3 regions of the Janibacter sp. GXQ6167 genome follow, and region 3 is predicted to be linked to each of the others. Evidence: riboswitches for the same ligand, from Rfam matches in the RefSeq annotation. Region 3 holds a riboswitch; each other region holds the start of a gene.
What was found. A riboswitch is a leader RNA that binds a small molecule or an ion and turns the genes downstream of it on or off. The one in region 3 is predicted to bind S-adenosylmethionine.
Positions count from the first base shown of each region.

Region 1 (2,254 bases), on a different contig from region 3:
CGTTGAGCAGGAAGCGCGGCGCCTTGTCGGGGTCCGACGCAGGCTTGGGTCCAACGTGGAGGTACCTCTCCAGTGCAGCACTCACCACTTCGGCATGCACCTCGGAGTCCATCAGGCTCGTCGACTCCTCAAGCAGGAGCATTCTGCGCGTCAGGGAGTGGTTCGTATCCGCCTGCAGCCCGATCTGATCGATCATCTCGAAGGCACCAACCGCGGTCCCGAACAACCCGGAGGCCCCGGGCTGGCGCACGTCGTGGCCTGCACCTGTCCCCCAGTCACGGCGTATCGCGTCCGCTCGCTTTAACAGATCGATCGTGGCGCGGGGATCTCGAGGCAATTCTCGTGCGAGAACGAGGTAATCGAAGTCACTCTCTGCAGTCATCTCTCCCCGCGCCAGTGACCCGAAAGCCACAACGTCGAGCCCACCTCCTCGGTGGGACCGGAGCGCCTCGCGGGCTGATTCAAGGCGTTGCGCTGAGGTCGCGCGGGACTGGGCAACTGAGGGGAAGCGACCCGACGCGATGAGGCGCTCAAGCTCCGTCTCATCGCCCATAGATCAACGGTACGGGGCCCAGGGCCCCGGCGGAGCCTTTCCACACTCCCCTCTGGCGTGGAATTCCCTCCAGCGGAGCACCCCCGGGTCCGCTGTCGGATCGGGCAGCCTCCGGGTGACGGTGGGAACGCCCGGATTCCCGGGCGCTCCCACTGTCACCCAGTCACCGTGGATCTCATCCGGTGAGATAGTCCGGGCCCGGCGTCGACAAGGGCCCGGTGGGGTGGGCTATGTTTCCGCCCAAGGTCATGAGTGCCAGCATCAAGCCCCGGCTTGCTGGTCGGCAACCCTCCTTCCGCGGTGGGGTGCTCCGGGTGACGACCTGGCCGGCGGGCGCAGTGCTCGCGCGGCAAGCGCGGGCTCGTGAGTGACACCTCGGGTCCCAGATCGGACCAGGAGTAGCGCCATGTCAGTGGCTCACGACACCACCGCCCTTCGCTCGACGGCCGCGCCCAGCCAGGACACTGCGTCGGCTGAAGCCCGCCCCTCGGCGCACTCTGGCGCGCCCCAGGCTCACCTCCAGGTCGCCGCCCCGTCGCTGGTGCCATCGACTCTCGCTGCGGGCCTGACCTGCCGTGCCCTCGATGGCCGAGTCGTCGAACACGCCAATCTCGACCACGCGGCATCGGCACCCGTCCTCGCCGCGGTGAAGCAGGCCGTCGACATCGCGTCCCAGACCTATGCGTCCGTGCACCGCGGCAAGGGCTACGCGTCGCAGATCTCCAGCGGCTCCTACGAGGCGGCCCGCGAAGAGGTCGCCCGCTACGTCGGCGCGCGCGAGGACGACATCGTGATCTTCACGCGCAACACGACCGATTCGATGAACCTGCTGGCCCGCGCGCTTCCGACGGGCACGGTCGTCTTCGTCTATGACTCCGAGCACCACGCGACGCTCCTGCCCTGGCCGCAGGCTCAGACCGCCCGCCTGCCGGTCCCCTACACCGTGCGCGACGCCGAGGTGAGCCTCGAGGACGCGCTCTCCACCATCCCGGCCGAGCACCGGCTGGTCGTCCTAACCGCGGCTTCGAATGTCACCGGCGAACTCTGGCCGCTCGAGCGCCTCACCCGGATCGCCCGGGACCATGGTGCGCGGGTCGTCATCGACGCCGCGCAGTTGGCTCCGCACCGCCCCGTCGACCTCGAGTCGCTGGGCGCCGACTGGGTCGCCTTCTCAGGACACAAGCTCTATGCCCCCTTCGGCGCCGGAGTGCTCGCGGGCCGTCGCGACTGGCTGGACCGCGCGGAGCCCTATCTCGCGGGTGGTGGTGCGACGCAGGAGGTTTCGCCACTGCGGACGAGTTGGCATCGAGGTGCGGCGCGGCACGAAGGGGGAAGCCCCAACGTCCTCGGCGCGGTCGCCCTCGCTGCCGCGTGCGCGACCTTCCGCCGCCATGGTGAGGCGATCGAGGCCCACGAGAGCGCCCTCTTCGCTCGCTTGCGCGAGGGGCTCGCGGGGATTGACGGCGTGCGCACGTACAGCATCTTCGGTGAGGACCACGAGCGAGTGCCCGTGATCACCTTCACGATCGAGGGCCTCGAAGCGGACCTCGTCGCCACGGCCCTGTCCCTCGAGCACGGCATCGGCGTGCGCGATGGCCGCTTCTGCGCGCACCTGCTCGTCGACGAATTGCTGCGGCGGGAAGGGAGCGACGCTCCGGCTGCGGTCCGCGTGAGCCTTGGCCTCGGCAACCGCCTGGAGCA
Region 1 is NZ_JBGFSK010000006.1:145,541-147,794, reverse strand. It holds gene AB8K43_RS10800 (nucleotidyltransferase domain-containing protein) at 1-553, opposite strand, end outside; SAM riboswitch class IV at 798-915, shown strand; gene AB8K43_RS10795 (aminotransferase class V-fold PLP-dependent enzyme) at 960-2,254, shown strand, end outside.
Region 1: another riboswitch for S-adenosylmethionine. It lies ahead of AB8K43_RS10795 (aminotransferase class V-fold PLP-dependent enzyme); the one in region 3 lies ahead of AB8K43_RS05835 (bifunctional o-acetylhomoserine/o-acetylserine sulfhydrylase).

Region 2 (2,254 bases), on a different contig from region 3:
AAACGCGACCACTTCGTCGAAGGCCCGACTGGATAGAGCCAGATCTCCGACCACTCATCCTCATAGCCGCGGACGAAGGCCAAGGTCTTACCGTCCGGCGAGTAGACCGGGCCCCCGTCACTCAAGGTGGGGTCGCTTGGCCCCGGGACCAGTGCGAGCGCACCCGTCGCGGTCGTCACTTCGGCGACCCGTGAGCCCTGCCCCGGTTGCCAGGTCGCGACCGCGATCCGACTTCCGTCCGGAGAGAAGGCCGGGCTCGACAGTTGCGTGTCGGGAGGACCAATCGGTGCCACTGCGGCGCTCGAGATCGGCACGCCGCCAGCCCGTGCGACCGCGACGGCGGCACTGGACGCAACGCGCACCGACACATCGCCAGCCGCCGGGTCGACGAGGGCGAGAGCCAAACCCGCGCTCGGGTGCCAGGCGTGTCCGGTGATCTCGAACCCCGGCGAGAGGTCGGTGATCTGCACGCTCGCGTGAGTGGACGGGTTGAGAGCGAAGATCTCCCATCGGGCGTCGTCGGGGTCACCCACCGCTCCGAGGTGAAGGATCGTCTCCACATCCGCCCAGACCGGAGAGTGCCCCGCTCCGAGTACTTCCAGGGTCGCGCCCGAGGTCGCCGAAACGATCACGAGTCGAGAGGTCGGATCGGTCTCGCTTCCTCGGTGGATGATGAACCGGGTCCGGTCCGGGGACCATGACGGATTCCGGTCGCTGACGTAGGTCAGGTTCGCCCGATCGTCGATGACACGCTCGATCACCCCAGTGACGGGCGAGCAGGTGAAGATGTCCTCCTGACTCGTATGGTCACCGTCGTAATCCGACGTGCTGTACCCGAAGAAGGCGATCTGCGGCCGCCGCCGAAGGATCGGGATCACCCAGGGCGGGAGTGCCCTCTCCGCGGCGACTCCTATGGTTCCGAAGCCTCGGCGGACGGCGGCGTTCGCACTGGGATCGGGGAAGGTGGGGAAACGACGCTCGGACATGGCGACCCCTTCGCTCGCTGCGGTGGGCGCAACACTGCACCCGTAGGGGCAGGTCTCCGGCGTCAGGGTCACAGATCTGTCCCTCTTCCACGGTACGCCGAAGGGAGGGCCTGGGCGTGTGGATATGCGGCCCTGGCTTCGACACGTCACGCCTTGCGGGTGCTTCGTTCGGGCACACCGATGTTTCCGTTCGCGGGCCGTTGTCGGTGGCCTTCGGTAGCGTGAGCAGTAGATCGAGAAGAGCGACCACAAGCCCTCCGGCAGGTCGCCTGGCAACCGCCGCGTGCGGCGGTGCCCCCGGAGGAAGATCTGCCCCGCGGGCAGGCCGCGGGGAACGCACGAATGGAAGGTTCGCCATGTCCGAGCACCAGCCCCAGCCAGCCCAGGTCGTCGAAGTCGCGGCCGGCGGTGTCGACGGCTCGCCCGTCTGCTCCCTCTATCACCCAGGCCACCAGGCCCACTTCATCCAGGTCCGCAAAGCGCGGGCGACCGCACCGATCCCGCTGACGTTCGTCGCCCTTCGCGGCCGGTGTGTACGCACGACCGACCCGGAGGGGAAGCCAATGAACTTCTGCAATCACGACCCGGGTCGCCTCGCCCGCGCTGTCGAGCGCTCTGGAGGCCGCGACATTCGGCTGTATGACTACGGGATCCTCGCGATCGGCGGTGAGGTCTTCTGCGTCAACCGCGGGACCAGGCTCATCGGGGCGTGCCGCTCGTCGGACGGCCAGAGTCAGCTCGGCGTCACGGGGGTCGTCATCTAACGGCCGTCTCCTAGACGATGCGCCGTAGCCGTGCGCCCTCGTAGTCTCTGACAGATGATGCCGACGACCGACGAAGTCTTCCTGCTACTCACGAAGGATGACGGCAAGCTCGAAGGGATGACGACCCAGCGCGGCTACGGCCTCGTCGGGGCGATGCTGAGCGACTTGATCCGTGCTGGCGCGATCGACGTGACGGCGGACAAGAATCCGCGGCTGCTCGTCGTCGACAGCACGCCGACCGGCGATCCGGTCCTGGACCGTGGGCTAGAGCGGATCGCCAAGAAGTTCGACGGGAAGAAGCTCTCGTCGCTGATCAGCGACGGGAAGCTCAACCCGGAGAGCGCGGTCGTCGAGCGGCTTGCCTCGCAGGGCGTGATCAAGGTCCTGGAGAAGGCGGCCTGGGGCTTGATCCCCGAGCGGTACCCGGTCCTCAACCCTGGCCCGGAGCAGCAGCTTCGCCGGCGCCTCGCCGCGGTGCTCGCGGGAAGCGCGCCGCCGACCCTG
Region 2 is NZ_JBGFSK010000015.1:12,746-14,999, reverse strand. It holds gene AB8K43_RS15055 (hypothetical protein) at 1-1,058, opposite strand, end outside; SAM riboswitch class IV at 1,218-1,331, shown strand; gene AB8K43_RS15050 (hypothetical protein) at 1,343-1,750, shown strand; gene AB8K43_RS15045 (GPP34 family phosphoprotein) at 1,805-2,254, shown strand, end outside.
Region 2: another riboswitch for S-adenosylmethionine. It lies ahead of AB8K43_RS15050 (hypothetical protein); the one in region 3 lies ahead of AB8K43_RS05835 (bifunctional o-acetylhomoserine/o-acetylserine sulfhydrylase).

Region 3 (2,254 bases):
GCTCGGCGGTGGCCCGCCGGATCGCCGCGACGATCCGAGCGGCCGTCCCTCGACCGATCGAGCCACCGAGGAAGGCGAACTCCCCGACCACAAGCGCCACGCTCTGCCCCTCAATCGTGGCGCGCCCGGTGATCACCGCCTCGTCGGTCCCCGCCCGTTCGCTCGCCTTCGCAAGGGCCGCCCGGTAGTCCGCCGAGAGCTGATCGGTGGGCACGGGGGCGTCCCAGGAGACGAAGCTGTCGGAGTCGACGACGGTGTCGATGAGGGCTCGGGATCCCATGCGTTCGGCCATGACCTCGATGGTGCCAGTCGGCGCGAAGTGGCGGGCAAGTACCCTGGCGGGCGTGCTTGTGCCGTTGACCACGATCGTGCTGATCGCCACCGCAGTGCTCGCGGCGCTCACCGCCTGGTATCTGCTCCGTAACCGTCTCGTCGACGACCGACTCCTCCTCGTCGGAGCCGTCGTCGCGGTCCTGCTGATCGTGCAGGCCATCGCCTCGGTCGTGACGACCGGAGGGATGTCCTCGAGCGAGGAGCGGGCGACGATGGTCGCTTACGCCCTGACCCTGCCGATCGTCCCGCCGGCAGTGCTCTTCCTCACGATCAAGGAAAAGAGCCGGTGGTCGATGGCGGTCGTGCTCGCGGGAGCGTTTACCGTCGCGGTGATGACCTACCGCATCCTGCAGATCTGGCAGACCTATGCCTGAGCCCACGCCCCGCCCGACCGGATCCGGCCCGGGCCGAATCATCGTGGTCTGCTACGCGGTCCTCGCGCTCGCCGCGACCGGGCGGTCGATCTTGCAGCTCACCACCGCGTTCGAGCGGGCACCCCTTGCCTACATCCTCTCGGCGCTCGCCGCGGTGATCTACCTCGTCGCGACCGTCGCGCTCGCCTCGACCGCGCCCTGGGCGCGCCGGGTTGCGACGACCGCCGTCGGGATCGAAGCGGTCGGGGTGCTCGTCGTCGGCACCCTGTCCTATCTCGCGCCCGACCTCTTCCCCGATAAGACCGTCTGGTCCCACTTCGGCTCGGGCTACGGGTTCGTCCCGCTCGTCTTGCCCTTCGTCGGCCTGTGGTGGCTGGCGCGCACCCGCCGGGGATAGCGCGGACCTGTCCGCGATGAGAGACCGGGTTTCGCCGACCCGATCGACGCGACGTAAGGTCTGACCCAGGTCAAGAGTGTCAGCGCCAAGTCCCGGCTCGCTGACCGGCAACCCTCCTACCGCGGTGGGGTGCCCCGGGGGAAGACCAGGCGGGCCCGAGGTGGGCCCGCAAGCGCGGGCAGTACTTGGCTGACTCCCGCACCGTGCGCGGGCCCCCGCTCGCGCGCGGAACCGACGCGACGAGAGGTACTCCTTCACCATGAGCGACACCGCCAACTGGGCCTTCGAAACCCGCCAGGTCCACGCCGGTCAGCAGCCCGACCCGACGACCGGTGCCCGGGCCCTGCCGATCTACCAGACGACGTCCTACCAATTCGAGTCCACCGAGCACGCGGCCAACCTCTTTGGCCTCAAAGAACTCGGCAACATCTACACCCGCCTGATGAACCCGACGACCGATGTCGTCGAGCAGCGGATCGCGAGCCTCGAAGGGGGAGTGGGCGCCCTCCTCGTCGCCTCCGGGCAGGCCGCGACGACCTTCGCGATCTTGAACATCGCCGAAGCGGGCGACCACATCGTCTCCTCGCCGGCCCTCTATGGCGGCACGTACAACCTGCTCGGCTCGACCCTGACCCGGTACGGGATCGAGGTGACCTTCGTCGAGAACGCGCGTGACCTGGAGCAGTGGCGCGCGGCGATCAAGCCGAACACCAAGCTCCTCTTCGGCGAGACGGTCTCCAACCCGCGCTCGGAGATCCTCGAGATCGAAGGGGTGGCCGCGGTCGCGCACGAGGCGGGCGTGCCGCTCGTCGTCGATAACACGGTCGCAACGCCGTACGTGCTCCGCCCGATCGAGCACGGCGCCGACATCGTCGTGCACTCGGCCACCAAGTATCTGGGCGGACACGGCACCTCCATCGCGGGTGTCCTCGTCGACTCCGGCAACTTCGACTTCGCCGCCGACCCGGAAAAGTTCCCCAACTACAACGAGCCGGACGAGAGCTACCACGGCCTGCGCTACGGGCCCGATCTCGGGGTCGGGAGCGCCTTCGGGGCGAACCTGTCGTTCATCTTGAAGGCGCGCGTGCAGTTGCTGCGCGACCTGGGCTCGGCGGTCTCGCCCTTCAACGCCTTCTTGATCTCCCAGGGG
Region 3 is NZ_JBGFSK010000003.1:185,120-187,373, reverse strand. It holds gene AB8K43_RS05850 (carboxyl transferase domain-containing protein) at 1-292, opposite strand, end outside; gene AB8K43_RS05845 (hypothetical protein) at 345-707, shown strand; gene AB8K43_RS05840 (hypothetical protein) at 700-1,104, shown strand; SAM riboswitch class IV at 1,173-1,285, shown strand; gene AB8K43_RS05835 (bifunctional o-acetylhomoserine/o-acetylserine sulfhydrylase) at 1,364-2,254, shown strand, end outside.